DNA from 2 places in the Chryseobacillus diguaensis genome. Region 1 is predicted to be linked to the other one. Evidence: a T-box and tRNA genes for the amino acid it is inferred to sense, from the RefSeq annotation. Region 1 holds a T-box; the other holds one or more tRNA genes.
The links. A T-box is a leader RNA that pairs with one kind of tRNA and senses whether it is charged. The one in region 1 lies ahead of thrS (threonine--tRNA ligase), so its partner is inferred to be a tRNA-Thr.
Positions count from the first base shown of each region.

Region 1 (15,604 bases):
CATGTTTGCAGCTGATTATTCACAAATTGAACTTCGTGTGCTCGCCCATATTGCAAATGATGAAAATCTGACAGAGGCCTTTTTAAATGATATGGATGTTCATACGAAAACTGCAATGGATGTCTTTCACGTGGAAAAAGATGAGGTTACATCAAACATGCGCCGCCAAGCGAAAGCTGTAAATTTCGGGATCGTTTACGGAATCAGTGATTACGGCCTTTCTCAAAGTCTTGGGATCACCAGAAAGGAAGCGGGAGAGTTTATTGACCGCTATTTAAAAAGCTTCCAGGGTGTCAAAGAGTACATGAATGAATCCATACTTGACGCAAAAGAGCATGGATATGTTAAAACGCTTCTTCAGCGGAGAAGATACATTCCAGAAATAACGAGCAGAAATTTTAATCTGCGGAGTTTTGCAGAAAGAACGGCGATGAATACCCCTATTCAGGGAAGTGCCGCAGATATCATAAAAAAAGCGATGATTGATATGGCTTTTCAATTAAAAGAAAAAAATCTTCAGGCAAAGCTGCTTCTTCAAGTGCACGATGAATTGATTTTTGAAGCACCTGAGGAAGAGATTAAAGAACTGGAGAAACTAGTGCCAGAGGTTATGGAACATGCGGTTGAACTGAATGTGCCGCTGAAAGTGGATTATTCCTATGGTCCTTCCTGGTATGACGCAAAATAGAAAGAAGGATTATTATGCCGGAACTGCCAGAAGTAGAAACAGTCAGAAGGACCCTGCTTGAGCTTGTAAAAGGAAAAACGATTGAGCTTGTGATCGTTCATTGGCCAAAGCTCGTAAAAAAACCGGATGATGCAAGACAGTTTCAAGACGCACTAAAGGGACAGACCATTTTGGATGTAGGACGAAGAGGGAAGTTTTTGCTGATCTCTTTAGATGATTATGTGCTCGTTTCTCATTTAAGAATGGAGGGGCGGTATGCCCTCCACAAATCATCGGATGAGTATGATAAACACACACATGTCTTATTCCGGTTTACGGATAACAGTGAGCTTCGATACAGAGATGTGCGTAAATTCGGAACGATGCATCTGTTCAAAAAAGGTCAGGAGGAAACAGAGCTTCCTTTATCCCAGCTTGGTCCTGAACCCTTTATGGACGATTTCAGTCCTGACTATTTAGCTGGAAAATTGAAAAATACGAAGCGGTTTATAAAAACCGTGCTGCTTGATCAGCGGATTGTCGTTGGCCTCGGCAACATTTATGTAGATGAGTCTTTGTTCAGAGCAGGGATTCATCCAGAGCGCATTGCTTCGGAGCTTGACGAAATGGAAATAAAAAGACTTCATACAGAAATAGTGACTACCCTTCTCGAAGCTGTTGACAGCGGAGGTAGCACCATACGATCCTATGTCAATTCACAGGGTAAAATCGGTTCTTTTCAGATTCAGCTGTATGTATACGGCCGAAAAGGAGAGCCGTGCAAAAGATGCGGAGCGGAAATTCAGAAAAAAGTTACAGGAGGCAGAGGGACACATTATTGCGCAAGCTGCCAAAAAATAAAATAAATTAGCCAAGCCCTGCCTTTAACTCTTTTTGGGCAAAAGTCATATACTGTATTAGTTTTGTCAGAAAGGGGCAGGGTCACGTTGATTTCTTTGCAGCTTTTTATTTTAGCGATTGCTGTCAGCCTTGACAGTTTTTCTGTGGGTTTTACGTATGGCTTGCGCAAGACCAAAATTCCGGGGAAGTCCATTTTTATCATTGCGTGCTGTTCAGCGGCAAGCTTGCTTGCTGCGATGTTTATAGGCCATGCGCTGATAGCGGTATTTCCAGAATCGGTGACAAAAGAGCTTGGAGGATACATCCTTATTGCGATCGGAGCATGGGTGCTGATCCAATTTTTCCTTCCTGAAAAAGAACACATACCTGACGAAGATGAAAAAACGATTTTTAACTTGGAAATAAAATCACTGGGAATTGTGATTCATATTTTAAGAAGGCCCTCTTGTGCTGATATTGACAAATCAGGGGCTATTAACGGAATTGAAGCGCTTTTGCTTGGGCTTGCGCTCTCACTGGATTCCTTTGGGGCGGGATTTGGTGCAGCACTCCTCGGCTATTCGCCTATTGTACTAAGCATCTCAGTTGCAGTTATGAGCTCTGTGTTTCTCATAATGGGACTAAGATCAGGCAGACTTTTTTCAGCTTTATCATGGCTTGAAAAATTCACATTCATACCTGGAATTTTACTTATTTTAATAGGGATCTGGAAATTGTAGGGAGGCAAGGGAATGACACTTGTAATAGGGCTCACAGGAGGCATTGCAAGCGGGAAAAGCACCGTTTCCAATATGATTAGAGATTGGGGCTATCCCATTATTGATGCAGATATTATAGCAAAAGAAGCTGTTGATCCGGGAAAACCTGCCTTGGAAAAAATAATAAAAGCTTTTGGACGGGACATTTTAAAGGGTGATGGTTCCCTTGACCGGCAGAAGCTCGGCGGAATTATTTTTCAAAACGCTGCAAAAAGGGAGATCCTGAACAGTATTGTACATCCTGCTGTGAGGGAAGAGATGCTGAAAAAGAGGGATGAAGCGAAATCAAATGGGGAAAAAGCCGTTGTGCTGGATATTCCTCTCCTGTTTGAAAGCAAACTGGCTCATTTTGCAGATGTTACCCTTCTAGTTTTTACAGATGATGAGGTGCAGCTGAAGCGGTTAATGGAACGTAATGGTTATACAGAGGAAGAAGCTGCTATGAGAATTTCCTCTCAGATGCCCTTGACTGAAAAAAAGAAGCTGGCAGATGCCGTTATTGATAACAATGGCACACTGCTTGAAACAAAAGAGCAGCTTCAGGATTTATTCAGAATGTGGAACATTTAATTGGATCTTTTGAATGAGCTCATAGGGAATCCTGTGAGCTTTTTTATATAGAAAAAAGTATCACCTTTTTATAAAAAATAAGCGCTTTCACCTTCCTAAATACCTTAAATGTGATATACTAATAGAAGAAAAAAACTTAAGAGTATAACACAAAAGCCGGAAGGAGCAATTTAATGAAAGCAAATGTTGCAATCAATGGGTTTGGGAGAATAGGGAGAATGGTGTTTCGAAAAGCGATTCTTGAAGGTAATGTCAATATTGTGGCCATTAATGCAAGTTATCCGGCAGAAACGCTGGCGCATCTTATAAAATATGATACAAATCATGGTCGTTTTGAAGGAGAAGTAATCCCTGCAGGAGACCATTTAATTGTAAACGGACATAAGGTTTTGCTGCTTGCAAGCCGCAATCCACTGGAGCTGCCATGGCATAAATTGAATATAGATATTGTGATTGAAGCGACTGGGAAGTTTAATTCGCGTGAAAAAGCGAAGGCCCATGTTGAAGCTGGTGCCCGCAAAGTCATTTTAACAGCACCTGGAAAAAATGAAGACATTACCATCGTAATGGGTGTCAATGATGAAATGTATAACAGCGATATCCACACAATTATTTCAAACGCTTCCTGTACAACCAATTGCCTTGCACCAATTGTAAAGGTACTGGATGAACAGTTCGGCATCGAAAATGGACTGATGACAACCATTCATTCCTATACAAATGATCAAAAGAACATTGACAATCCTCATAAAGATTTGAGGAGAGCGAGAGCTTGCGCCCAGTCGATTATTCCGACAACGACAGGAGCAGCAAAAGCACTCTCACTTGTTTTGCCGCATTTAAAAGGCAAGCTTCACGGCATGGCATTGCGAGTGCCAACACCGAATGTTTCCCTTGTTGATCTTGTTGTTGACCTGAAGCAGGAGGTAACAGCAGAAGAAATCAATCAGGCTTTTTTGGCAGCTTCCAATGGAACACTGAGAGGAATCATTGAGTATACAGATGAACCGCTTGTTTCAGTAGATTTTAATACAAATCCTCATTCTGCTATAGTTGATGGGCTATCCACTATGGTTATCGGCAGCCGAAAAGTGAAGGTACTTTCCTGGTATGATAATGAGTGGGGGTATTCCTGCAGGGTTGCAGAACTGATGAATCTTGTAGCAGAAGAAAACAGAAGGCTCTCAGTTGTTTAACATAGTATTTTAATTAGATGTCTTCGCGGCATCTTTTCTTAAAATTCCTGCCGAAGCAGAAACGAAATTTAAGCTGAGATGCAGCAAAGTTTAAAGAATAGAGCCATAAAAAAAGCATCCGGCAATTGCGATCGCTGGTTGCTTTTTAATTTTCTTATTTTTGATGTGAAGGGGCTGCAAGCTGAAGAGGCTCTTCATGCTTAACCTGAGCTTTTTCTTCTTTTCTTCTCAGCGCTCTGCCCTTACCAGTAAGCATTTTCCCGATTGATGCGGCTAAAGTAATCACACCAAGCCACATAAGGATACTGAAAAGATCGTTATATGAATCGAGCAAAGACAGCTTCTGCGACTGCCCTAAAATAGCGGCCGTAACATTTGCTTTTGCATCAGCAAGGGGAAGTCCATTCGCCACAAACTGTCTTGTCATCTCTTCCACTTGTGTTCTGACTTCAGGATCCGTCAGTGAGACCTGTCCGCGAATCGTTTCGTAATGGAATGCGTTGCGGGAAAGAACATAAGGTTCCTCGTAAAATGGAGAGAAACAGATCTTAGCCCAGCCTTATGCAGGTCACCTGCTAAAGCTGTGCCAAGCGCTCCTGATACAAGCGTCATACTGATGCCTGCACCTAAAAAGGCAAACTGTACACATAAAAGAGTAAGAGAAGTGTCTTCTGACATGGATCTCCATTGATAGGTCACAATAATGATAACAAGTGACCCCATAATCCCGAGAAAACCTGCGCCAAGCTTATCGTATAAAAGTGCGCACAGAAGAGCTGATACTAAGATCCCGACGTACAGCCAAATGTAAAAGTTCGTCATGGATCCAAAGGTCGTTCCTTTAATATTCCGCAAATACCCATTTACTCCGGCTAAAGCAATAATAAAGGCAACGTGGGCGACAATAGCCATTAGCAATCCGAAAAGCGGCTTAGGTCCTTTAAGTGCCTTGAAAGGAACAAGCGGGTTAGCTGAATTGTAATCAATATAAATAAAAAGAAAGAGCAAAATGAGTACACCTGCAAAGAATGGCCAGACATAAAGAGATTTGAATCCCAGATTTTGCAGATTCAAAAGCGGGAAAGCAAATAATACGGTAATCAGTGCAAGTAAACCCAAACCAAGCTTATCGATTTTTCTTTTATCTAATTCTTGTGTGTTATCAGAGGGCAGCAGTAAAGCACCGACAATCAAACACAAGATGGAAGTAAACATACTGACTAAAAAGAGCCAGCGCCAGCTGTCCACACTTAATGAAATGGCGCCTGAAAAAGCACCGAACGCAGACGAGCCAAAAAGGCCGCCAATTGCCATGATTAAAAAGGTATTCCTGATTTTGTTTGGAAAGGATCGCAAGCTTTGGGGCAATATGGTTAAAAACACCATTCCCGCACTCAAGCCTTGGATGATTCTTCCGATGACAAAAATAGTTAGATCGGGAGACAAAAAATTGATGACAGAACCAATAAAAAAGAGAAAAACAAATGACATGTACGTATATTTAAGCCCGAACTTCCTGCTTAACACCGGTCCGAGAGGCACTCCGAAAGCGAATGCCAGATTCGAAAGGATAGAAGGCATAAGCATTCCGTTATTGCTTGCAGTAAAGCCGTTCTGTATTACAAGCTGGTTAAGTGTATAGGACATGTTTAAAAAATACTGCGGTCCAATGGAAAAAATGGTCAAAAACGAAACAACTAAATACTTCGGGATGCTAATTTCCCTTACTCCTGTATTTATTGTGAAATGTGTATCTTCCAAGTAAAACTCCTCCCAAAACATCAAACACTTTTCGCTTTTATATTGTATTATACAAGTTGTAATATACAATGATATAATGGGATTTCAAGGTGAAAGCTCGAAATGGATTGAAAAAAGTGGCAGGCTCACAGGAATTTAATGCATAATACAAGAATAGCAGCATCAGCCTTAATAAAAGACAACAGTTAGGGAATGAGGGAAATGAAATGGAAAATACCCTTGAAAATATAGAGCATGAGATAGCATTATTAAGCAGGCTCACAACGGCTTTAAATCCAAAAAAGACGAGATTGGACAGGTCTGGCTATCTTCTTTTAAGCAAATTAAGTCTTAGAAGTCCGCAGGCGATCAATGCTATTGCGGACGACTTAAAGTTAGATGTTTCAACAGCAAGCAGACAAATCGCTTCATTGGAGGATAAAGGTTTTGTTGTCCGTTTTCCTGATGAAAACAACAGAAGAATCAGCTTGATTGAAATTACGCAAAAAGGAAAAACCGTTTATCAGGATGTAAAAAATGCGAGGTCAAAGGCATACTCACAAATCCTTAAGGAGTGGCCAGGAGAAGACTTGGATTTACTTGAAAAAATGCTGAAAAAACTTAATCAGTCTCTTATTCACTGGGACCGATAAGAAGCATTTTCTAATTTTATGTTTAGTGGATTTAAGACAGGCTATAAAGTAGTAAGGGAAAGCTTGGAGGAAAAAAAGGGCACTTCGGAATATAAATTTTTTGTAAAAGTATGTTGCAAAAATGCTGTTCAAGAAGTATACTATTTTTCGTGAACTTCTTATTCGCAGGTTTTGTGGCTACTTAAAGGGTTAGGACCTCTTTGGACTAACTTTCCCCCGTGGTAGTAAAGCATAACGCCGATATGCGAAGATCTTCATGCTGTCAAATCTTATTAAGGGGGATAAATGAATATGGAAACAATGGGTCGTCACGTAATCTCGGAGCTTTGGGGATGCGATTTTGAAAAATTAAACGATATGGAATATATTGAAAAAACATTTGTCAATGCTGCACTTAAATCTGGAGCTGAAGTCCGCGAGGTTGCTTTTCATAAATTTGCACCTCAGGGAGTAAGCGGAGTTGTTATTATCTCTGAATCTCACCTGACTATTCACAGTTTTCCTGAGCACGGCTACGCAAGTATAGATGTCTACACATGCGGAGATCTTAATCCGAACGTTGCTGCTGATTATATTGCAGAAGCTCTAGGAGCGCAAACAAGAGAAAATATAGAAATTCCGCGTGGCATGGGTCCTGTGCAAGTTAAACAGCCACAAGCCAAAGTACTTTGATAACACGCAGATTATGACAAGTTGATTATGGATTTATTTGAGGTGTGAAGATTCTTTCACACCTCTTTTGATTTTTTCCGAAATTAAGTATTATAATAGTATGATTAATGTAATGTACATAAAGAATGATGGATGCAGACTAACAGACACAGACAGATAACGGCTAAAAGGAGAAACAAAATGAGCTTACTAGGAAAAATTCAGGCTTTTTTCTCTACACATACAGAAACTTCTGAAGAACATTTGGACGGGAACTTAAGAAGCCATTATTATAAAACAACTGTTAAAAAAGCAATGGAAGCTGTTCAGACATTGGCAAAATCAACGAAAGACGGAACGGTTACTTCCGTATCGGAAGAACGCGGCGAGATCAGCGTGACGATCACGAAGCCGAAAAAAGTTCTGATTATTGTGACGATAATTTCCGTTCGGCCATTCGAAACAGCCGTAGATTTTTCTGTAACCACTGAAACCCCATTGCCGACTGACTTCGGCTACAGCAGAAAAGTTATTCAGGATTTTTATCGTAAGCTTGATTCTACTCTTCCTTACATAGGGTCGGGACTTTACCCGCGCTCTTAAACTGCTTCTTGTTCATGCTAAATTTTCTGAAAGGAGCTGATGAGTGAATGAAGTGTCCAGCATGCCACCATAATGGGACAAGAGTATTGGATTCCCGCCCTGTGGATGAAGGAAAGGCAATCCGCCGCCGCAGGGAATGCGAAGAGTGCCAATACCGCTTTACTACATTTGAAAAAGTAGAGGAAATTCCGCTGATTGTTGTCAAAAAAGAAGGAACCAGAGAAGAATTCAGCAGGGAGAAAGTTTTGCGAGGGCTTATCAAAGCCTGCGAAAAAAGACCTGTGCCTCTTAAACAGCTTGAAGATATTGTAGCCGATATTGAAAAAGAGCTTCGCAACAATGGCGTTTCTGAAGTGAAAAGCGAAATGGTTGGAGAAATGGTCATGGACAGGCTTGCCCAGGTCGACGAGGTGGCTTATGTTCGTTTCGCATCTGTGTACAGGCAATTTAAAGATATTAATGTCTTCATTGAGGAACTCAAGGATTTGATTAAAAAAGAACGCTAAAGGGATCTTGGGGATGTTTTACCAAGCTCTTTTTTGCTATTATCCCTGCAGGGCCGGAGAAGGCAGCGGAAATAGCCTGGATAAAAAAGCTTTGAAAGGTAAGGAGCAATATGGACCATCATTGGAAAGAACTCATTCCGCCAGACCGATACATTACAAGAAGCAGCGGGGTGCTGAACGATTTTGACCGAAAAATTATCACTATGCTTTATCAGCCGCTTATTGGTCCGAATAGTCTTGCCTTGTATATGACACTTTGGGGAGAACTGGAACAAAATCGGCTTTGGGGAAAAGAGAGCTCCCATCACAGCTTGATGGCAGCCATGCAGTGCAATCTGAAAGAAATTTACCGCTTGAGAATTAAGCTTGAAGGAATCGGGTTATTAAAAACTTATTTAAAAGAAGAACAGGATTTTAAAGTGTTTATTTATGAACTTCAGGCGCCTTTAAAACCGGATCTGTTTTTTCAGGATGGCATGTTAAATATTTATTTGTATAACAAGCTTGGCAGGAAAAGATACGTAAGCTTGAAAAAATTTTTCTGTGATGAAAGTCTTCCGGAAAATTTGAAAGATATGACTAAATCCTTTAACGACGTTTACCAAACTTTACAGCCGAGTGAATTGACAAGTCAGCTGCCTGAACAGAACGAAGAAGAAAATAGTGAATATATGACTGAAGCACAAGGCAGAAGAACACTTCTCGACGATTCTGTTTTCGATTTTGACCTTCTTTTTGCTGGATTATCTGAAGCCATTATTCCGAAAAAAGCCATTAATGATTCCGTAAAAGAAACCATTAAAAAGCTGTCCTATATTTACGGAATGGATGCCATTCAAATGAAGAATATATTAATGAATGCCATCCTGCCCGATGAGACGATAGACGAAGAAGAACTCCGCAAGTCGGCAAGGGATTGGTATAAATTTGAGCACGGCGAGCAGACGCCAAGGCTGTCTGAAAAAATTCAGCCTTTGCCGTATAGAACGGTGCAAAAAAAAGAAACCTTAACGAAGGAAGAAGAGCTTGCGTTTCAGCTGGAAAACATTTCTCCTTATCAATTTTTGAGAGACATTGCTGAAGGCGGAGAACCTCCGCTATCGGATCTGCAGATTATTGAAGATGTGATGTTTCAGCAAAAGCTGTACCCAGGCGTCGTCAATGTGTTAATTTACTATGTAATGCTTAAGACAGATATGAAGCTTTCAAAAGGATATGTTCAGAAAATAGCTGGCCATTGGGCGAGAAAAAATATTAAAACGGTTGATGAAGCAATGGAATTGGCCAAAAAAGAGCAGCAGCAATATATGGAATGGGCCGAAGCTAAAAATAAGCCCGCACAAAGAAGAAAATCAGTCCGTAAAGAAATGTTGCCTGACTGGCTTAAGACAGAAGAGGGTAAAGAACAGGAAAGCAGCACAGAAACAAATGCAAAGGACGATTTTGAACTGGAAAGACAAAAGCTTGCTGAACGGATAAAAAAATATAAAAATAAGAACAGCCAATAGATAGCTTAGAAGGCAGGTGAAAGATGATGGAACAAATAGGCCAGGCAATGAAAAACGTGACTGGTAGAGAAGACTTCCAGACAAGGCTGCAGGGTTTAAAAAAGGAAGTGACCAGCCATCCTGATGTCAAGCCGTTCCTTGAGCTCCATAAAGATGAGCTGAATGATGACATTATAGATAGAAGTCTGATCAAGCTTTACGAGTATATAGGGCAAAGTAAAAATTGTTCTGACTGTCCAAGTCTTGGAGAATGCAAAAATTTGGTTCAGGGCTATCACCCTCATTTAGTGCTGCAGGGGAAAACGATTGATCTTCAATACGATAAATGTCCATCGAAAGAAGTGTATGATGAGCGCAGGAAGCATGAATCTCTCATCAAAAGCATGTATATTCCAAAAGAAATACTGGCGGCACATCTTGATAATATTGATCTTGATGAACCATCAAGGCTCAAAGTTGTTTCAATGTCCCAGGATTTTGTAGAGACATATGTTTCCGGTAAGCCTGCAAAAGGGATGTATATTCACGGACCTTTTGGCGTTGGCAAAACGTATATCCTTGGAGCCATTGCAAATGAACTGGCAGAGAACCGTATTTCCTCCATGCTTCTTTATATTCCTGAATTTATGAGGGAATTAAAAAACTCGTTCAGTGACAATTCCATGGAGAGCAAAATGGAGGCTGTCAAAACCATCCCTGTTTTGATGCTGGATGATATTGGAGCGGAATCCATGTCAAGCTGGATGAGGGACGATATACTTGGAACGATCCTTCAATACAGAATGCTTGAAAATTTGCCGACCTTTTTCACATCGAACTTTGATTTGAATCAGCTGAATCATCATTTGTCCTATACGCAAAGGGGAGAGGAAGAGCCAGTGAAAGCGGCAAGAATTATGGAGCGGATCAAGCATTTATCTGTCCCTGTGCAGCTTGCCGGAAAAAACAGAAGAGAATAAACCTTCGAACAGGCTTTTACAGGCCTGTTTTCTTTTTGCCTGTTTTCAACTAGGGAACAATAGCCTTGTGTAAAAAGGCGCTTTTTTTCCGAAGCAATAATGTTTTTCGGAGTCTAAAAAAGAATATCTCCCCATATATATAAAATCAGATGTTTTGTATTAAGGGGGGACAAACATGCTTGAAATCAGTTTTAATTCTTATGATGATGCCCAGTCTTTTTTCAGCAGGCTGGAGCACCTGCCTGCAAGCAGCGGAAAATTCATTCACCTAGTACCGCCAAATCAGGTTCATATAGATTCAAGTGATCTGCAAACCTTCATTGATTCCTTTGTTATCCCTGCTATTATTCAGTTTATTATTGAGCAGAAGGAGAATTTGCTGATTCTTTCAGTAGTGGAAAACCAATTTTTCTTTACAGACAAAGATGAGCAGCAGCAAATTTTACATATAGCCCAATCTATAATGGACGGGGAGAGATCGGATATCCCGAATATCCAGAAGTTCATTGATCGTACAGAATGTATTCAGTCTGCCTTAGAAAATTTATTAAAGCCTAATCTTGCTTTTTCTTTTGAATCCTTCTTAACGTTTCGGCTTCATGAATACAGAAAACGATTGAACCATTATGCAGAAGTAGCGATAGAGGAATATAAACTGGAGCAGGAGTATCAGAATTTTATTCAATTTTTGCGGGATTACGTCCTGTCAAAGTCACCGCAGTTTGAAAAAATTCATATCATTTATAAAAAACGGTTTATCATCTGTGATGAACACCTTCAGGAAATGCCTGAGCAGGATCTGCGGAAATATGTTGACCGTTCTCTTTTATACCATCATCCTATGTATATTGATTCGGCTCTTCTTGCACCTCTCGTTTGCATGGCGCCGAATGCCGTACTGATTTACACAGATGACCCGGAGCATGGAATGGTGCAGACGATACAGAATATTTTTCAGGAAAAGGTGAAAATATATCCAATAAGAACAATGCAGCCCTTGCAGGGGGATTCTTCCATGCTGTCTTGATTTTTATTTCAAAACCATCTATAATACGAGGTAATTGAACGATAATGAAAAGTTGCGATAAGGACACGAGGATGCTGAACGGTTTTCAGAGAGAAAGGGCAAGGCTGCAACCCTTTTAACAAAGAAAGCATACTTACCGCCTTTGAACTTCGGCTGTGAACGGCAATGCTTCAGTAATGGCCGACGGGAAATCCCGTTACAGATATCTTAAGCTTTATTGCAGGCTTTTTTTGCAGTAAAGGAATAAGGGTGGAACCACGACTAATGTTAATTAAACTCGTCCCTTCTCTTCGGAGGGGCGGGTTTTTTATTTTTGGCTGTTTTCCTATCATTTGCTGCTATTCGGATTGCTTTTATCACGCATATTGATTTGCTCGGGACATCTTTTCTTAAAGCTCCTGCCAAATCAAGTGCCGTGTAAAAGAAATTTGGAGAGAGAAGCAACCAAGTTTAAGAAAAGAGCCTAATTTTTTCATTACAAAGGAGTGAACAGGATGTCTGAATTAGTAAAAATCAGTTTTCCAGACGGAGCAGTTAAGGAGTTTACAAAAGGCACAACAACAGAAGATATAGCGGCATCCATCAGCCCTGGTCTTAAGAAAAAATCTCTAGCAGGAAAATTCAATGGCAAATTGATTGATTTAAGATCTCCAATTCAGGAAGACGGCTCAATTGAAATCGTTACTCAGGATTCAGAGGAAGCGCTGGAGATTCTTAGACATAGTACAGCCCATTTGATGGCGCAGGCCATTAAAAGACTTTATTCTGACGTAAAACTTGGAGTAGGTCCTGTTATTGAAAATGGCTTTTATTATGATATTGATATGGAGCAATCGATCTCATCAGAAGATCTTCCGGCCATTGAAAAAGAAATGCAGAAAATCGTCAATGAAAATCTTGAAATTATCCGTAAAGAAGTAAGCAGGGTAGAGGCAAAACGCAGATTTGCAGAGATTGGCGACCACTTGAAGGATGAACTGCTTGAAGCGATTCCGGAAAATGAAGCAGTATCGATTTATGAGCAAGGTGAATTTTTTGATTTATGCCGCGGCATCCATGTGCCTTCTACAGGTAAAATAAAAGAATTTAAATTGCTCAGTGTTGCAGGTGCTTACTGGCGCGGCGACAGCAACAAAAAAATGCTGCAGCGGATTTACGGTACAGCTTTCTTCAAAAAGGCTGATTTGGATGAGCATTTGCGTCTTTTGGAAGAAGCAAAGGAACGTGATCACAGAAAGCTCGGCAAAGAGCTGAGCCTTTTCACAACTTCTCAAAAAGTAGGTCAGGGATTGCCATTATGGCTTCCAAAAGGAGCTACAATCAGACGTATTATTGAACGCTATATCGTTGATAAAGAAGACCGTTTAGGCTACAGCCATGTTTATACTCCGGTACTTGGCAGTGTTGAACTTTACAAAACTTCCGGTCACTGGGATCACTATCAGGATGATATGTTCCCGGCAATGAGCATGGATAACGAAGACCTAGTATTGCGTCCGATGAACTGTCCTCACCATATGATGGTATACAAAAACGATATTCACAGCTACCGTGAGCTGCCAATCCGGATAGCTGAGCTTGGCACAATGCACCGCTATGAAATGTCCGGAGCCCTTTCCGGCCTTCAGCGTGTTCGCGGCATGACTTTGAATGATGCTCATATTTTTGTCCGCCCGGATCAAATTAAAGATGAATTCATCCGTGTTGTCCGGCTTGTAGAGGAAGTATACAAGGATTTCGGCCTTGAAAACTACTCCTTCCGTTTGTCTTACCGTGATCCGGAAGATAAAGAAAAATATTTTGATGATGATGCTATGTGGGAAAAGGCACAAAGCATGGTAAAAGAAGCAATGGATGAACTTGGGGTAGAGTATTTTGAAGCAGAAGGCGAAGCTGCGTTCTACGGTCCTAAGCTTGATGTTCAAGTTCGCACTGCCCTTGGAAAAGACGAGACACTTTCTACTGTTCAGCTTGATTTCCTTCTCCCTGAAAGATTCGATCTTACTTACGTAGGGGAAGACGGCAAACAGCATCGTCCCGTCGTTATTCACCGCGGAGTCGTTTCCACTATGGAACGGTTCGTTGCATTCCTTATCGAGGAATATAAAGGTGCATTCCCGACTTGGCTTGCCCCTGTTCAAGTACAGGTTATCCCGGTTTCACCGGCAGTTCATCTTGATTATGCAAAAAAAGTGCAAGAGCGTCTCCAGCTTGAAGGAATTCGCGTTGAACTGGATGCAAGAGATGAGAAGCTCGGCTATAAAATCAGGGAGTCCCAAATGCACAAGGTTCCTTACATGCTTGTTGTAGGGGATCAGGAGGTTTCAGATACAGCTGTTAACGTGCGTAAGTATGGAGAGCAGAAATCGGAAACCGTTTCTCTTGAAGATTTTGCAGGTATGATCAAGCAGGAAGCAGCCAGATAATTTCTTTTTTTCAACTGGCAGACAGTAAATTAAAGTAAATTAAAAAAAGGCTATTGCCTGCTTAAACTGAATTTGATATAATCCTTTCTAGATGTTCTTGGAATGAATGATTGACACGTCTTATTTATTCGTGTTATGATGTCCTAGGTAATTGAATAGCTGTTTGATAGAAAGCAGAAGCACCCGCTTCTCACCTGGCTGACGCTGTAAGCAGTTGGCAGGTATACGAGATCGAAATTTTTTAATGAGAATTCGTAGTGTGGGTGTAGTATGCACCCACACTTTTTATTTTGTAGCCTGTTTGAACTTATACAACGTTTGCGTCAGAAGTGTCCCGTGATTCTGGCTGACGCCAGACGCTATTCATGAAAAATTCTTGGAGGTGGCTCATTATTAGCAAAGACATGTTGGTAAACGAGGGCATTCGCGCTCGTGAGGTGCGTCTAATCGGTCCGAATGGTGATCAGCTTGGAATTAAATCCCGTGTGGAAGCACTTGAGATTGCGACCCGTTCTAATCTTGATTTAGTTATGGTTGCTCCAAATGCAAAACCGCCTGTATGCAGAATTATGGATTTCGGTAAATTCCGTTTTGAGCAGCAAAAGAAAGATAAAGAAGCTCGGAAAAACCAAAAAATCATCAGCGTTAAAGAAGTCCGTTTTAGCCCAACAATTGATGAGCATGACTTTAATACCAAACTTCGCAACGCACGCAAATTCCTTGAAAAAGGCGACAAAGTAAAAGCATCTATCCGCTTCAAAGGACGTGCCATTACCCATAAGGAAATTGGTCAGAGGGTATTGGACCGATTCTCTCAAGCTTGTGACGATGTTGCAACAGTCGAGTCTGCGCCCCGTATGGACGGCCGCAGCATGTTCCTGGTCTTAGCACCTAAAATTGAAAAGCAATAGAACGAGGAGGAAAACCCTATGCCTAAAATGAAAACACATCGCGGAGCTGCCAAGCGTTTCAAAAAGACTGGATCTGGTAAACTGAAACGTTCTCACGCATACAGAAGCCATTTATTCGCCAACAAATCAACTAAAGCGAAACGCAAATTGCGTAAAGCCTCATTGGTCAGCAAAGGCGACTTCAAACGCATTCGTCATTTATTAGACAACATTAAATAATTCGGATAGATAGTCAACACATTAGGAGGGAATTGACATGCCAAGAGTAAAAGGCGGTACAGTAACACGCAAACGTCGTAAAAAGGTATTAAAATTAGCTAAAGGTTATTTCGGTTCAAAACATACATTATACAAAGTTGCTAATCAGCAAGTAATGAAATCTTTAATGTATGCATTCCGTGACCGTCGCCAGAAAAAACGCGACTTCCGTAAACTTTGGATCACACGTATCAACGCAGCAGCACGTCTTAACGGTCTTTCTTACAGCCGTTTGATGCATGGCTTAAAGCTTGCTGGTATCGAAGTGAACCGCAAAATGCTAGCTGATCTTGCAGTTGCTGACGAAAAA
Region 1 covers NZ_JBMKNV010000003.1:164,108-179,711, forward strand. Annotated here, with positions in the region: gene polA (DNA polymerase I) at 1-688, shown strand, start outside; gene mutM (DNA-formamidopyrimidine glycosylase) at 703-1,533, shown strand; gene ytaF (sporulation membrane protein YtaF) at 1,615-2,247, shown strand; gene coaE (dephospho-CoA kinase) at 2,260-2,856, shown strand; gene ACOT8F_RS05890 (glyceraldehyde-3-phosphate dehydrogenase) at 3,030-4,052, shown strand; gene ACOT8F_RS05895 (hypothetical protein) at 4,207-4,479, opposite strand; gene ACOT8F_RS05900 (MFS transporter) at 4,512-5,813, opposite strand; gene ACOT8F_RS05905 (MarR family winged helix-turn-helix transcriptional regulator) at 6,020-6,445, shown strand; gene speD (adenosylmethionine decarboxylase) at 6,737-7,117, shown strand; gene ACOT8F_RS05915 (cytosolic protein) at 7,298-7,699, shown strand; gene nrdR (transcriptional regulator NrdR) at 7,747-8,205, shown strand; gene ACOT8F_RS05925 (replication initiation and membrane attachment family protein) at 8,316-9,713, shown strand; gene dnaI (primosomal protein DnaI) at 9,740-10,672, shown strand; gene ytxC (putative sporulation protein YtxC) at 10,848-11,699, shown strand; T-box leader at 11,745-11,987, shown strand; gene thrS (threonine--tRNA ligase) at 12,194-14,125, shown strand; ribosomal protein L20 leader region at 14,291-14,419, shown strand; gene infC (translation initiation factor IF-3) at 14,515-15,036, shown strand; gene rpmI (50S ribosomal protein L35) at 15,055-15,255, shown strand; gene rplT (50S ribosomal protein L20) at 15,293-15,604, shown strand, end outside.

Region 2 (15,604 bases), on a different contig from region 1:
AAGCAGCCTCCGGAATTGAGGCTGCTTTTCTTATAGCTTTTTAAGCAAGTCGCGGTAATTTTGCTGTCTTAATGCTTCGTAAACTAGAATCGCTGCAGTATTTGAAAGGTTTAATGAATGCACATTTTCCGTCATTGGCAAACGCAGGCAGCGTTCCATATTTTCTTCAATCAGGCTTTTTGGCAATCCAGTTGTTTCCCTGCCGAAAACAAAGAAATAGTCCTTCTCAAGCTCGCTGTAATCAAAGCTTGTATAAGGCTTTTCCCCGAACTTTGTAATGAGAAAGAACTCTCCCGACGGATATTTCTCAAACAATTCTTCAAGTGAATCGTAATAATTTATATTCACATATTGCCAATAATCAAGTCCAGCGCGGCGGAGCATTTTGTCATCTGTGGAAAAGCCAAGCGGCCGGATCAAGTGAAGGGTTGTATCCGTTGCGGCGCATGTGCGTGCAATATTCCCTGTATTGGCAGGAATCTCTGGCTGGTAGAGTACTACATGCAGTCCCAAAAATGTCACCTCATCTAAATTTTCGTATGGAGATTATCTTCGCGGCATCTTTTCCTAAAATTATAAGCGTTTCTCTCGGTTGGATAAAAAATTTGCCCTTCATATTATAGCACTCTTAGGAGGAGTGCGTACTGTCCCGCAAATGATAAAATTTGTATTTTATATTGGTTGTATAAGCGGTGGAATCCTCATACGACCAATACCTCATTCTGCTGTTATACGTGTTGGCATTCACAAGCGGCATATTGTCCGAATCCTTTGCAACGATAATGGTCGTATGATCAAAGCGGCCGTCTCCCTGAAAGTCATAGCAGATCACGTCCCCTTTTATCAGCTGCTCAGGTGAGGACACTTCCGTTGCCGTCAGTCCTTTTTTGGAATACGCCATGTATGTTTTCATCGAATGGGCAACTGTCCAGCTGTAGCTCCAGTTCTTCGACTGCATCCACCAGCCCTTCCCGCGACCGGGATATCCATGCATTGGTGCTTCTCCTGCATGAAGGCATTGGGAGATAAAATTTGTGCAATTGTCGGTAAAACTTTTGTACTTTGGATTCTCGGTATTCCAATAACGCTCGGCATATTGAATTGCAGCCATACGGTCATATTCAAATTGCAGCCGTTCCTCATAATCCGCTTCAAAGGCAACTGTCTCTTCCATCTCAGGCTTTGGCAGCACTGCATCTTCCACAAGCTCGTCGCCATCGAAAACAGCCCTTCTTTTCTCCACAATTTCCTCTAGGTAAAAATTATCCTGATCCTTATAAAAAAGCTGGTTATGACCGTCGTAATAAATCGCCTGAAGCCTGTCTTCCTGATCCAGATCAAGCTCCGTAATATTCACCTTCACAATTCCTTTCACCGCATGAATTCCGCGGCGGTCCATCACTTGGATTTTGCGTTCCAGTATCTCAAGATCTCTTAGAGAAATGCTTCGGTCTGCTTGTCTTCTGTTTATCAAATATTCCAGTCTGTCATTTGTTCGCTTCTGCAGTTGTTCCTTCAATTCATTTCACCTGCCATATCGGTTTTACTTAAACCATATGAGTGAAACAAGTCTCATTAGTATCAAGGTTTTGCGAGAAACGCCATTCCTTTTTCAATTTCAGCTATTACAGCTTCATCCTTCTCTGCTTCCATCGCTCTCTCAAGCCTTACTTTCGACTCTTCCCCGCCGATTTTTCCAATGGCCCATGCCGCGGTTCCCCGAATAACAGGTCTTGGATCTTCTTTCATTAATAAGTACAAATCAGGAAGGGCTGTTTCATCCTTAAAGTGAGCGAGAGCAATAATCGCATTTCGCTGAATCGGCTTTTTTCCTCTCCAAGAGCCTGATACAGGACCAAACTTTTCTTTGAACTCTCTATTAGAAATCTTCAAAAGAGGCTTAAGCTTCGGTTTCGCGAGTTCAGGATCCGGCTTCATTTCCTCGTGCAGCAGAAAATCCTTCCCCTTATTTTCAGGACAAACAGTTTGGCATGTATCACAGCCGTACAGCCTGTTTCCGAGCTTCATCCTGAATTCCTCCGGCAAAAAGTCCTTCGTTTGCGTCAGGTAAGCGATGCACTTTTGAGAATTCAGCTGTCCTCCCTGTACAAGTGCTCCAGTCGGACAGGCATCCACACATTTGCTGCATGTGCCGCACTGGTCCTCCATCGGCTGATCTGGTTCAAAGGGAATGTTCGTCACGATTTCACCTAGATAGACGTATGAACCGAATTCCTTCGTAATGATCGCGCAGTTTTTCCCGCTCCAGCCGATTCCCGCTCTTTCAGCAACTGCCCTGTCGGAAAGCTCGCCTGTATCAACCATCGATTTCACGTTTGCCTCAGGCAGTTTTTCTTCTATAAATGCTTCAAGATTTTTTAGGCGGCCGCGGAGAATATCATGGTAATCACTTCCCCACGAAGCGCGGCAAAAAATGCCTCTTCGGTCTTCCTTCGTGCTTTTTGGGGGATTTTTAAGCTTTGAGGGATACGCGAGGGCAATTGATATAATGGAGCGTGCTTTTGGTAAGAGGAGCGACGGATCCGTTCTCTTTTCAATATCCGGTTCTTCAAAGCCTGACTGATACCCCAGTGCTTCACTGACCTTCAGCCGCTGCTTTAAGGATTCAAACACATCTGCACCGGCAAAACCGATTTTATCAATTCCGATCGTTTTGCTGTAGGCAATGATTTCTTCTTTTAATGCTGCATAATTCATATTAGTAGCCTCCTTTCTCTCTGTTGTAAAAAACGTCTTCCTCTATGATAAAATAAAGCTTATCTAAACTGGGAGGGTAATGTATGGAAATCTCGATTGATCGTAAAGTAAAGGAATTGATCCCCGATTTTAAAGTCGGAGTTCTTACCTATCATCATATCGAAGTCGGAAGTTCACCTCAAATGCTCAAAGGGCGCTTCCGTTTGTTTCAAGAATCACTTGTCCTTGATCTTGAAGGTATGGAAGTGAATTCGCTTCCGGGCATTTCAGAATGGCGCGATGTTTTCAAAAAAACAGGTACTGACCCTAACCGGTATCGGCCAGCAAACGAAGCTTTATACCGCCGTATTCAAAAACAGCAGTTTTTAAACCCTGTTCACTCAGCTGCAGATGTAAACAACTTCTTTTCATTGCGTTATGAAATTCCTCTTGGCATCTATGATCTGAATGAAATTAATGGAAATGTCACGATAACAATCGGTGATGCCGACTCAAGCTATCCTGCCATTAACGGCCGTGATGTAAGCATGGGAGGTAAATTGCTTTCAGCTGATGACATCGGCCCCTTTGGCAGCCCTTATGTGGATTCAAAAAGGACAGCATGTACAGAAGAAACAACCAAGGCTCTGCAGATTGTTTACTTGAAGCCTTCAATGAAGGAAGAAGAAGCAAACAAGCTTTTGCGGTCTCTGTCTGACATGTTTACTCAAGTTCATGGCGGAACATCAGACATTCAAATCATCCGATAACATAGAAAAAAACGCAATGCTTCGTTTTCAGGAGAAACGGAACACTGCGTTGTTACTGAAATTATGTATGGAGCGGGTGATGGGAATCGAACCCACGACATCAGCTTGGAAGGCTGAGGTTTTACCATTAAACTACACCCGCATTTGTTGACAAAGATTATTTTATCAGATATTTGAATGTTATGCAACAATAATTTAAAAAATCCTCCAGATATAGTGTCTGGAGGATTTTTATAAGGGTTTTTCTCAAATGTTGCTGCTATGAATGCTAACTGGCACCTTATCCTTCAGCTTTCCTTCGTCACCAAGAAGCGTCACATGCTTCATTTCAAACTGAGTCGGCGATTCAAGACCAGCCGCTGCAGCCAAATTGAAAAGACCTTCTCTTAAGGAAACGACATAATTGCACACCCTGTATTTTTTCTCCTCAATACTCAGCGCTTTTTGAAGCTTTGGATCTGTTGTCGCAACGCCTGCCGGGCAGTTGTTCGTATGGCAAACCTGAGCCATAATGCAGCCGACACTCATCATCATTCCTCTTGCAATGTTCACGAGATCGGCCCCTAAAGCAAGGGCAACAGCGATTTTATCCGGTGTCAAAAGTTTCCCGGAAGCAAAGATTTTCACGTGCTCCCGAATCCCGTATTTTAAAAGCGTTTCATGAACGATAGGCAGTGCCTGATGAATCGGCAGTCCCGTAGAATCAGCCAATTCCTGAAAGGATGCTCCAGTTCCGCCTTCTCCTCCGTCCACAGTGATAAAGTCCGGAAAGCTGTTTTTCTCTTTCATTTTTAGAAAAAGATCCTCAAGGTCCCCTCTATTGCCAACGACGATTTTCATTCCAACCGGTTTACCGCCAATTTCCCGAAGCTCTTCGATAAAATGAAGCAGGCTCTCTGCATTAGGTAAATGCTCAAACCGGTTTGGACTGTCAACCGTTTTCCACGCCTCCACATTTCTGATTTTCGCGATTTCCTCTGTTACCTTTTTACCGTCAAGATGGCCTCCGCGCACTTTAGCTCCCTGCGCCAGCTTTAGCTCAAAAGCTTTAACTTGCGGAATGCTGCTCTTTTTCTTAAATTCCTCGTAGGAGAAGTTACCTGCCTTATCCCTCACACCAAATAATCCAGGTCCAATCTGGCAAATAATGTCCACATTTCCCTCCAAGTGAAAATCTGACAAACCGCCTTCCCCTGTATTCATCCATGTTCCGCCTGCCATGCCAAGCCCTTTTGACAATGCAGTGATGGCATGGTCGCCGATCGATCCATAGCTCATCGCCGACTGGCCGACGAGACCTTTTACGTGAAAAGGCATCCGTGTACTCTTTTCCCCGATCACAATTTCATCTTGTTCAGAAAGATAAAATGGCTTAATCTTCTGATCCTCTCTGTGCTCCTTCCTGTTAAAAAGCTTTTCCTTATCAATGCTGTAAACCTTTGTATCGATAAGCGGCTCCTGGCGAATTCTAAGCTCCCTGGCTTGTTTTGGAAAAAGAGAATTGTTTATGTAATATCCTCCTTTATCAAAATCCCGCTCCGATCCGAATCCCATCGTCCGGCTATTGTATTTGCCGGCTAACACCACATTCAAGTAATCACGTCTTGAAAATGGTTTTCCTTCATTATCATTGTTATATAAATATTGGCGAAGCTCAGGCCCCATTTTTTCAATAATGTAGCGCATTTTCCCGAAAACCGGATAGTTCCTTAAGATCGCGTGTTCCTGCTGTCTCTCATTCTGAAAAAAGAACCACGCGAACATACCTACAATTCCGATTAGTGAAAGCAGCACCAGCCCAATCAGAATAACTGCCGCAATGTCTGCAATACTCATTCTCTTCTCCCCCTTAAGATATATCTTTAAGGAATGATTTCCCTTTCAGCTGTTCCGTTAATCCTGCATGGGGGAGGAAGTTATAACCAGGAGTTAAAATTCATTTCATTTGCCTGTAAGCTCTTCTTTCTGCATATTCTCAAATTGTAATGAAATCGCATCATATATATCCCAGGTTTTTCTTTTGCATCTAAAGGGAATCTATTAATTACACTTATAAAGAATCGAAAGGAGTGGTGATAATGGAGCTTACCCGTTCAAGAGCAGGAGGAGCGGTCGCTGAAAAAGCATCATACGAAACAAAGCCTTGGATTCGCCGTATGGGCCGCGCAGGATATATGGCCCAGGGGTTTGTATTCGGTCTTATCGGAATTCTTGCTTTTATGACTGCCATCGGCGCAGGAGGAGAAACAACGGACACAAAAGGCGCCCTTCAATCTCTAAAAGGAATGCCGCTCGGAGAAGTTCTTCTATGGCTGATTGGAATTGGATTGTTCGGTTATGTGATCTGGTCTTTTGTGAAAGCCATTAAGGATCCGGAAAACAAAGGAAAAGACACCAAAGGAATTGTTACCCGCATTGGTTATGGTATCACAGGTATTATTTATGCAAGTATCGCATTCACTGCTATCAAAACAGCTTTAGGCTCAAGCGGTTCAGGCGGCAGCAACGAACAATCCATGTCAGCTCAAATGCTGTCTCATCCTTTTGGAAAATGGATTATCGGAATCGTTGGACTTATAACACTTGGATACGGGGTTTATGAATTTATAACCGGCTACAAAGAAAAATTCATGAGTGATTTCAACTTAAGCGACATGAAACCGAAAGAAATAAAAGCAACGAGAAGATCCGGTAAAATCGGTCTTATTGCACGAGGCATCGTCCTTGCGATGGTCGGATTCTTCTTGATCCAGACAGCCGTTACAGCCGATCCGGATAAAACTAAAGGGCTTGATGGCGCTCTTGCTGAATTGTCCAATCAGCCATATGGCCACTGGCTGCTGGGTGCAGTGGCACTCGGGTTGATTCTGTATGGTATTTACGGTATTTTCCGCGGAAGATATGTGTATATGGGGTATGGAGGGAAATAACGTTTAGAGAGTCTGATCGATCCAGGCTCTCTTTTTATGTTCTTCCCTGATCAGTAATGAAGCAGGCTTCCCAGCGAATGGGCTTAAAAAAAAGGCCGATTGCTTGAGGAAGCTAAAAATTGGGATATTATAAGTGGTTTGAAAACAGCGGGGGTGGCTTGTTCTGGGAGGAGTGGGACAATATTAATCGGGAGCTTTTTGGGAGTGTTTGTGGGGTAATGGTAAATAGTAAAGAAGACTACTATACGATGAAGTCTTCTTTTAATCAGGCACTCCAATATAATCTCCTGCCCTGGCTTTTAAAATATCAATTAAGTCCTCGTCCATATACCCGTAATCGTCAGGGATATCGAGATTATAGACTTTCTGGTTGTTTAATATAACACCGAATTTATCTTTCATCCGTCTCATATGCTTTTTCTCCATAAATATACAGTCCGCCCATCCAATGTGGCCGCTGCTCACTTTACCCCTAGGCCCATCTTCTGTTCCAGCTGACCTTCCCATCGTATCCGTTAAAATGGTTGAATACTTTCTCTGCTGTCGGGCTTCGCCATTAATTTTTGCTGCAAATAAATAAAATCTTAATGTGATTTCCTCCTATACTTTCAAAAAGGTTCTGAATACCAAATTAGTTTAGCAGTAAAAAAAGAAGGATTCCACCGAATCCTTCTTTTTTAACCTTAATTAACTTTTGAAATAGTACCATCATTTTCTTCAAGCTTCCTGGAAAGTACAGGATCATCCTGAACGTCTTTCCTCGTAAAAGTCATAAATCCTATCAGGACTACTATAATTATGGTCATCACCAAACTGACAGGTCCTTCTCCAACGCCTAAACCGCCCTTGCTATGAGGAGAAGAAACCCAATCCGAAAACGACGCTCCAACAGGACGTGTCATAATGTAAGCAAACCAGAACGTGCCAATCTCATTCATGCCAATCAGCTTGTAGCCGAGTGCCGGAATAGCGAGCAATACCGCAAATACTATACCTGACGAAAAATAGCCCAAGTTCAGAGTTGTCGCAGTCATATCTCCTGCAGCTGTACCAAGTGCGAACGTTGCAAGTACAGCAGCCCAGTAAAAAACCTCACGCCTGCGGGTATTGATGCTGTGTATAGAAAGAGTTCTCTCTGCTTTATGCCAAACTGCAAAAATCACAATAAGGGCAAAGGCAAAAAAGACTGTTGATACAACATAGGAAATCCCTAGAACAACATGTACAATATCAGCTGCCATTGTACCGAAGATACTGACCATTACAACAACCAGCCAGTAGATCCAAGGCACATACCGTTTTGCTGAGAACTGGAGGAGCAGCGAGCCTGCCAAACATATTCCTCCTGCCCCTACCGCAATGATAGGGTCAATGTGCTTCACCAAGTAATCGGAGAACACCTCACCCATTCCAGTTGTCAGCAGCTTTATAATCCAAAAGTAGATTGTAATTTCCGGAACTTTAGATAGAAGATATTTTGATGGATTACTATTTATTTGATTTGATATCGTTTTATTCATAAGCAAGCTAAGCTCCTAATGATTGCCCTTGTACCGGGACAACTTTATTTTTGTTACGATGTGTTCAATTATCCATTCTACTGGTTAAAAATGAAAAACTTCTGTGAGTCAAATAAAAGTTCTTTCATCTGTAATGAAACAAGTACAAGTTTTTTCACAAACATCGAGTAGGAGGGAGTTATTAACTCCCGACCTCTCACACCACCGTACGTACGGATCCGTATACGGCGGTTCAATTTTATTCTAGGCATGTACTTTCATGTAGTGTTGCACCCCAGAGACTAGCCCAAATGCAGCTAGTCTCTTGTTTGTTATGGTCATGGTCAGAATCCACGAGTAGGCAGTGCGAGCTGCCCCTTTGCTTGTGTGGCTATTTTTGTATGCCTCAAGTCTGTTCATCCCCAATTTGATCAGGTTCTTGCGGCGATTCTTAGCTGTCTTCCATTTCTTCCATATGCACATTCTAAGTCGGAATCGTGTATGGGAGTCGATGTTTTCAAGGAGCTTTTTCATATAACCTATTTTAAAGTAGTTGATCCAGCCTCTGAGTAGTTGGTTAATCCGCTCAACCTGATACTTCGTATCCACGCTCCAATTCTTCCTAGTCAATTGTTTTAGTTTATACTTAATGTTTTCCACCGCCTTTTGATGCGGTTTCGTTTTGTATAAATCTGTTTGGAAGTCTCTAAAGAAGCCAAAGCCCAAGAACTTCATATTGGGATCATTCGGTTTGGTGATTCTCGATTTGTTGGCGTTGACGATGAGACCTAGTTTCTCTTCAATGAATCTTGTCACAGATCTCATCACCCGTCTGGCTGCCATTTCACTCTTGACCATGATGATACAATCATCTGCATATCTCACGAACTTTAGCCCGCGGTTTTCAAGTTCCCGATCTAGTTCATTGAGCATTATGTTGCTAAGTAGAGGAGATAAGTTTCCACCTTGTGGTGTTCCTATTATGGTTTCTTTGTACTCATCGTTTATTTGGACGCCGCTTACTAGGAATTTTCGGATGAGTGATATAACATCTCCATCGTCCACCGTTCTTGAGACGAGGTTCATCAGCCGGTCGTGGTGGACGGTGTCAAAGAAACGTTCCAGGTCTATATCTACAATCCAGTCATAACCATCGTTCATGAATTCCAATGCCTTCACAATAGCCATTTCAGCATAGCGATTTGGCCTGAATCCGTAGCTATTCTCACTGAATCCCTTATCAAATATAGGGGTGAGGACTTGTGCTATGGCTTGTTGAATGACTCGGTCGGTTACGGTCGGTATCCCTAAAAGTCGAACCCCGCCAATTGGTTTGGGGATCTCTACTCTTAGTACTGGTTGGGGTTGGTATTTCCTTTGTCGGATTAGACGGATCATTTCATCCTTGTTCTTCACCAAATGTTTCTCCAGTTCTTCCACATTCATTCCGTCGACCCCGGCAGCACCCTTATTTCGTTTTACTTGTTTAAATGCTTGGTTAAGGTTATCTCTATTGAGAATTTCCTCTAATAAATTCCTTTCGTACATGCCTGTTATTTCCTTTCCTTCTCGTAGAGTCGGTATCCACTTTCTCGCCTTTCGCCAGTGGTCTATTTCCTCTCCCAATCGAGATTTCTATAACGATAAAATTGTTCAGCCCTTCGCTCCTTCTAACTTTCATTAGATATCTTTACTACTACGGCTTCTGCTGACTTCTCATGATCCAGTCCTGTATCACTACAGGATTTTGGTGTAGACCCATGAGATCTCCCCAGTTAAGGTGCGAACTCTTTCCCTCCATCTATCTGCCATATATACAACGTATGATACAGTAGCTATGGGACTTTAACTTCTTTTGCAGTCTTATCCTCATACGTTGCCTCTTATATGATTTCTGTTCGTCAGACCAGAGGTTTGCCTCGAGCTTCCTTCAGATTCCACGTCACCATGGACACCCTTGCTTTTGGCTATGTACTTACCGCTACGTAAGGTCGTACTCGGGACTTTCACCCGTTAGAGTTCGCCCATGCTGGGCGAACAAAAAGACCCCGGCTTCATGCCGAAGTCTTTCTTCTAGGAAGATTCCCCTTTTAATCCTTCGTAGTCAGTTTGATTTCATAGCTCTTTCCATCATGATTGGACGAATCTATATGGATGAGTGCCTTTTTACTGGATACAGATGTTTTTACCCCTTCACTTTCTTCCAGTACACTAGGATGTGGAAGGTCTATTTCCAGCTTCATTTTATTTAGCCGTAAGGTAGGATCTGAAACGGCAATCGTTACCGTGTTTCCGTCACTTTTCACAAGAATGGATGCTTGGTTATAAGAAGATAGATTGGCTGCCGTTGTCTTTTTATCACCAAAGAAATTGAATCCTTTTAGCTTAAGTGCTGTATTCTCAACGGCATGAACATTTTCTGTATTGGCCAGTATTTTTATAGTTGGCTTATCAGCATATTCTTTCGTTTTGGCTTCATCAAAGTTCGGAAGAATCACATACGCATATTTTGCTTGCTGTGGATTTTTTCCGTGATCCATTCCTAATGTAAAATAATTTTTTGTAACCTTTGTGTCAGGGTTGGATGTACGGACTTTCTGCAGACTGTCTGTTACGGTATTTTTAGAAACATTGATTTCAGAAGCCTCTGGAAAGTAGTACCCTGCTTGAGTTCCTTTTCCATCTGTTTTAAAGTTAATCCATTTTAAGTTGTATTCTCCATTAGCCGGATTGAATAATTTCTCATTTTCATAAGTCTCTCCAGCAATAGTACTTGTTTCGTTTGTATCAAACATTCGATTATCAATCGTTGAAATAACATCTCTCCCCAATTGATCCCTTATATTCGAACCCATTAAAACAATTTCATCATCAAACATAAAGACTGATTTATTGGCATCTGCGTTTTTATATACGACAAAGTCATCTGGTAATATCCCAGCCTGCTTATCCTTATAGCCGATTTCATCTCCAAGCTGAATTCCCGATATCCCATATTTACCAAGCTTTACCCCGCCTGAATATTGATTGGTGCCTGCCGGAAAATACACATATTTGTTCTCAGACTCTGAGGAGACATCAAAATTTAATGGATGGTTCGTATTTTCATAAAAGAGCTTTCCGTATAACTCGGGAATGGTTTTTCTCTCTTCTACTGGGACAGTTGTTCCTGGAAGCTTAAGAGGGTCTATTGTGGCTAAATAATTAGCTCCAAATGATTTTGTTTGATCTCTCCCTGACAAATACAAATAGTAGCCGCCATCACTTTGAAACCATGGCATTAAATTTTCTCCGCTCATATATTCATACTTGCTGATTCGATCAGAACTTCTTGAAACCGCGAAGGCGTAGGAATTTCGAATATGAACGGTTTTATCCATCATATTAAAATTATAGTGATCATCATCAATTAAATTTTTAGGAGCTACATTAGGATCCTGCATGATTTGATTGAAGTCAGCGATTGAGCGAAGAGAACTAAACGACCCAGTAGAAAAATTTCCTTTTATTGAAGAAACGATATATTTAATATAAGATTGCATCTCTTTACGATCAGTATCACTAAGGTTTCTGCTCAAATCAACAATTGCTTCAACAATATTATATACATCCTGATATCCAGTGCCTGTCCTTGAAACGGCTCTACCCTTAACTATTTCCATCATATAGCCCTCAAAAATAACGGGTGCAAAGCCTTTATAAATCCACTCTTTTACAGTCGGCACCAAAATTTCTTTCGGATCATAAATACTGCCGTTAAGAATATTCATCGTTTGGATGATGCGATTTAACAATACTTTTCCATATGAACCTGTATAGGCAACCGAAGCATGCTGGATAAAAGAACCGTCATCATAAAATCCGTCGGTATTACCATTAATGAGATGATTAGGATCAGTCGTTTTAAAAACAGTCATGATATTGTCTACTGCCTTTGTTACCCTGTCTTCGCTATCAATCAATGCACCTTGTATGATTCGATTTGTTGCAATATCCGCAAGGTTGGCACCTCTATGAAAGCGTGATGCTAAATCGATATCCCCATTTTTCCCGTTCCTCAAGTATTTGTCTATTGAATCAATATAAGCATCTATCAAATAAGGTTTATAGCTTTTGATTTCATCTTCCAAGAGAAGCAGCGTTTTAGTGATGCTCGTTGGTATGCCAATCTCCCATGCATACCAATTTCCATAATATCCTTTTTCCTGATTCTCAAAGAAGTTGGTGTAGAGCCAATCAAGGCCATCGATTACTTTCTTAATGGCTTCTTGATTATTGTATAAATTGACTCCGCTTAACCCCGGTCTTTTATAAGTTTTCGCAGCAAGAGCTATTTGATATAAATACAAATAAGAATTGCTTAAATTCGTTTCATTCGTTCCAAGCGGAGTGTCCTTAAATAATGAGGTCTCCTCTCCATTAACTCTGTTTTCTAAAGGAATAAGGGAAGATAGACGTGAATTAGCTGTATTCTGGACGGAATTTATTTTGCTATCGAGCATGGGACTGCTGTTTAAACTTTCATTTCCTGCAAGATAATCTTTGTAATTCATTTTCAATTGATTCATTTGAGCAGCAGCATCCTCAATACTTATATTCTTACCATTTAATTGTACTGGGTTTGGCTTTGCAAAAGCGTGGACAGCTGAATGAGATTCAGAGATTGGAAGCGTAAGGAAGGCGGTCAATGTTACGGAAGAAACTATTAACTTATTATAATTCTTTTTCAATACGACACATCCTTTAAAATTTTTAAAACGAAAATCAACACTTTTCGAATTATGCCGGATTCTAAAGGTGTGCTTGCCTATTTAGTTGTGTAGAAAATTCGCAGGGATAAGAGAGATGATTGCAGGCAAACGGTGAATCTAAGTTAAATTTACTACCTTTTGTCATAATTTGCAAGCGTTTTCAATATTTTCCAAGAAATTTTTCCCAGTTGCTAGTTTCACACAAAAGGCAGTTGGCAAAATAAATCGACCTGCAAAATGGTTCTATCGGAAGTCGATTGAATACCAAACCAAAAAATCAGTGAAACTTGCTGCTCTAGTATAGTACACTATCTTTTTAAAGGAACATCGCCGTTTTCTGACTGTGGATGGGATGCATACTCCGATGTTTTCTTTCTCGAAGGCTTTACAAGCCTAATAAACAGCTTTACAAGAAGTACAGCGACTAAGATCAAGAGGATAATACCAACTGCATAGCCAATAAAATGTCCGATTGCATAAGAACTCATTTTGAATCATCTCCTGTTAAATAATCGAGTAAAAATAATAGCGGATTTCCTTTTACCTTTTTAGAATTCAGCTTTTAAGTGAATAACTATTCTTTTCCTTATAAAATGAATGAAAGACACTCCAGCGGATTATTTTTAATCACAAAAAAATCACTTCTCACAACGTGAGAAGCGATTTTTAACGGTTATGATACCGGTGGCCGGGGTCGAACCGGCACTCCAGAAGGAACACGATTTTGAGTCGTGCGCGTCTGCCAATTCCGCCACACCGGCATAGTGGGCATTTGGTGCCGAGAGCCTGACTGAATTGTCAAGGCGATTTTACAACCGCAGGATGTTTTATCCTGTGTATTCCAATTTATGAACCTCTAAGAAGGTTTAAGATATTGGAGGCGGCACCCGGATTCGAACCGGGGGTAAAGGAGTTGCAGTCCTCTGCCTTACCACTTGGCTATGCCGCCAGCACTCGTTGGAGCGGAAGACGGGATTCGAACCCGCGACCCCCACCTTGGCAAGGTGGTGTTCTACCACTGAACTACTTCCGCATTTGCACCAAATAATTGGTTTCTGTATTAGCCTATGCAGCAATCAGAAATTGTTGCTTGGCATTTGAATGAAAATGGCTGGGCTAGCTGGATTCGAACCAGCGCATGACGGAGTCAAAGTCCGTTGCCTTACCGCTTGGCTATAGCCCATTGTTATGCTGTTATGTAAGGAGTGATTAAATCCATTATGTTTAAAAATAAATAATGGGGCGATTGATGGGAATCGAACCCACGAATACCAGAGCCACAATCTGGCGTGTTAACCACTTCACCACAACCGCCATAATTTAATTGGCAGGGGCAGTAGGAATCGAACCCACACCGGAGGTTTTGGAGACCTCTGTTCTACCGTTAAACTATGCCCCTATACAAATGGTGGAGGGGGGCAGATTCGAACTGCCGAACCCGAAGGAGCGGATTTACAGTCCGCCGCGTTTAGCCACTTCGCTACCCCTCCGTATGAAAAACAGTGCCGGCAAGAGGACTTGAACCCCCAACCTACTGATTACAAGTCAGTTGCTCTACCAATTGAGCTACACCGGCAAATAGTTAAGTGATACTATTTTAAAATGGTGGCTCGGGACGGAATCGAACCGCCGACACATGGATTTTCAGTCCATTGCTCTACCGACTGAGCTACCGAGCCATATAAAATGAGTGATACTATTAAGTTCCTTCTTGCTGGCAATCGCCCAAATCTTAGGATGTTTAGCCAAGCAGCACTCGATTTGTGCGCTGAAGCATCGCTTCGCAGCTTATTCGAACGTGCTCTACCGACTGAGCTACCGAGCCATCTAAGTTTCTGCTTCCACTAAGCTTCGAATCTCTTCGTCAGCTAGCTTCATCGATCGCATCCTCACGTATTTCATATACGCTCCGGTGCTCAATCAGTCGCTTCCTCGACCTTCTCGCTTATTGAAACCCTCTTACATTTTACTTAATTCTCATTTGAAAATCAATGGCGGTCCGGACGGGACTCGAACCCGCGACCTCCTGCGTGACAGGCAGGCATTCTAACCAACTGAACTACCGGACCATTTGGTTGCGGGGACAGGATTTGAACCTGCGACCTTCGGGTTATGAGCCCGACGAGCTACCAGACTGCTCCACCCCGCGATAATATGCTATTTCACTCAAGATCAAGAGTCCTGAGTGGTGGAGGATGACGGGATCGAACCGCCGACCCTCTGCTTGTAAGGCAGATGCTCTCCCAGCTGAGCTAATCCTCCATAATTACGGCTTTTGAAAGCGGCGCATTTCGTTGTCATCTTCGCTCACTCACATCCTCACGTACTAAGGTACGCTCCAGTGTTCGCTCCCTCGATTCCTACAACTGCTTGCTTCTCAAAACCCTCGTCTCTATTGAAAGAGATTTAAGTGCTACAGCTGCTTGATGAGCTGTTTTTCTTGCTGATTGGCTTTTAACCGTTTAAGTTTAAGATTGGTGACCCCTACGGGATTCGAACCCGTGTTACCGCCGTGAAAGGGCGGTGTCTTAACCGCTTGACCAAGGGGCCATTAAAAGTATTATGGCGGAGAGCGGGGGATTCGAACCCCCGATACGCTTATGACGTATACACGATTTCCAATCGTGCTCCTTCGGCCACTCGGACAGCTCTCCATAATGGCTCCGCAGGCAGGACTCGAACCTGCGACCGATCGGTTAACAGCCGATAGCTCTACCACTGAGCTACTGCGGAATAATCTTATCTTGCCCGGCGATGTCCTACTCTCACAGGGGGAAACCCCCAACTACCATCGGCGCTGAAGAGCTTAACTTCCGTGTTCGGTATGGGAACGGGTGTGACCTCTTCGCCATCATCACCAGACAATTTAAAAAGTGACAAGATTAATTATATAATTTTAGAGAGAAAAATCAATACTTTTTTTGAAAAATTATTCTCTCAAAACCAGATAACACAGT
Region 2 covers NZ_JBMKNV010000002.1:173-15,776, reverse strand. Annotated here, with positions in the region: gene trmL (tRNA (uridine(34)/cytosine(34)/5-carboxymethylaminomethyluridine(34)-2'-O)-methyltransferase TrmL) at 31-513, opposite strand; gene ACOT8F_RS02885 (amidase domain-containing protein) at 629-1,519, opposite strand; gene queG (tRNA epoxyqueuosine(34) reductase QueG) at 1,582-2,718, opposite strand; gene ACOT8F_RS02875 (B3/B4 domain-containing protein) at 2,802-3,467, shown strand; tRNA gene ACOT8F_RS02870 (tRNA-Gly) at 3,536-3,609, opposite strand; gene ACOT8F_RS02865 (FMN-binding glutamate synthase family protein) at 3,714-5,303, opposite strand; gene ACOT8F_RS02860 (DUF1206 domain-containing protein) at 5,546-6,397, shown strand; gene ACOT8F_RS02855 (hypothetical protein) at 6,659-6,808, opposite strand; gene ACOT8F_RS02850 (COG4705 family protein) at 7,081-7,917, opposite strand; gene ltrA (group II intron reverse transcriptase/maturase) at 8,161-9,444, opposite strand; gene ACOT8F_RS02840 (polysaccharide lyase 8 family protein) at 9,987-12,626, opposite strand; gene ACOT8F_RS02835 (hypothetical protein) at 12,956-13,135, opposite strand; tRNA gene ACOT8F_RS02830 (tRNA-Leu) at 13,327-13,408, opposite strand; tRNA gene ACOT8F_RS02825 (tRNA-Cys) at 13,523-13,596, opposite strand; tRNA gene ACOT8F_RS02820 (tRNA-Gly) at 13,606-13,680, opposite strand; tRNA gene ACOT8F_RS02815 (tRNA-Gln) at 13,756-13,830, opposite strand; tRNA gene ACOT8F_RS02810 (tRNA-His) at 13,886-13,961, opposite strand; tRNA gene ACOT8F_RS02805 (tRNA-Trp) at 13,973-14,046, opposite strand; tRNA gene ACOT8F_RS02800 (tRNA-Tyr) at 14,054-14,137, opposite strand; tRNA gene ACOT8F_RS02795 (tRNA-Thr) at 14,151-14,223, opposite strand; tRNA gene ACOT8F_RS02790 (tRNA-Phe) at 14,251-14,326, opposite strand; tRNA gene ACOT8F_RS02785 (tRNA-Asp) at 14,640-14,716, opposite strand; tRNA gene ACOT8F_RS02780 (tRNA-Met) at 14,720-14,796, opposite strand; tRNA gene ACOT8F_RS02775 (tRNA-Val) at 14,834-14,909, opposite strand; tRNA gene ACOT8F_RS02770 (tRNA-Glu) at 15,123-15,197, opposite strand; tRNA gene ACOT8F_RS02765 (tRNA-Ser) at 15,211-15,301, opposite strand; tRNA gene ACOT8F_RS02760 (tRNA-Asn) at 15,306-15,380, opposite strand; rRNA gene rrf (5S ribosomal RNA) at 15,394-15,509, opposite strand.
Region 2: it encodes a tRNA-Thr, which carries the amino acid that the T-box ahead of thrS (threonine--tRNA ligase) is inferred to sense. The anticodon was not compared.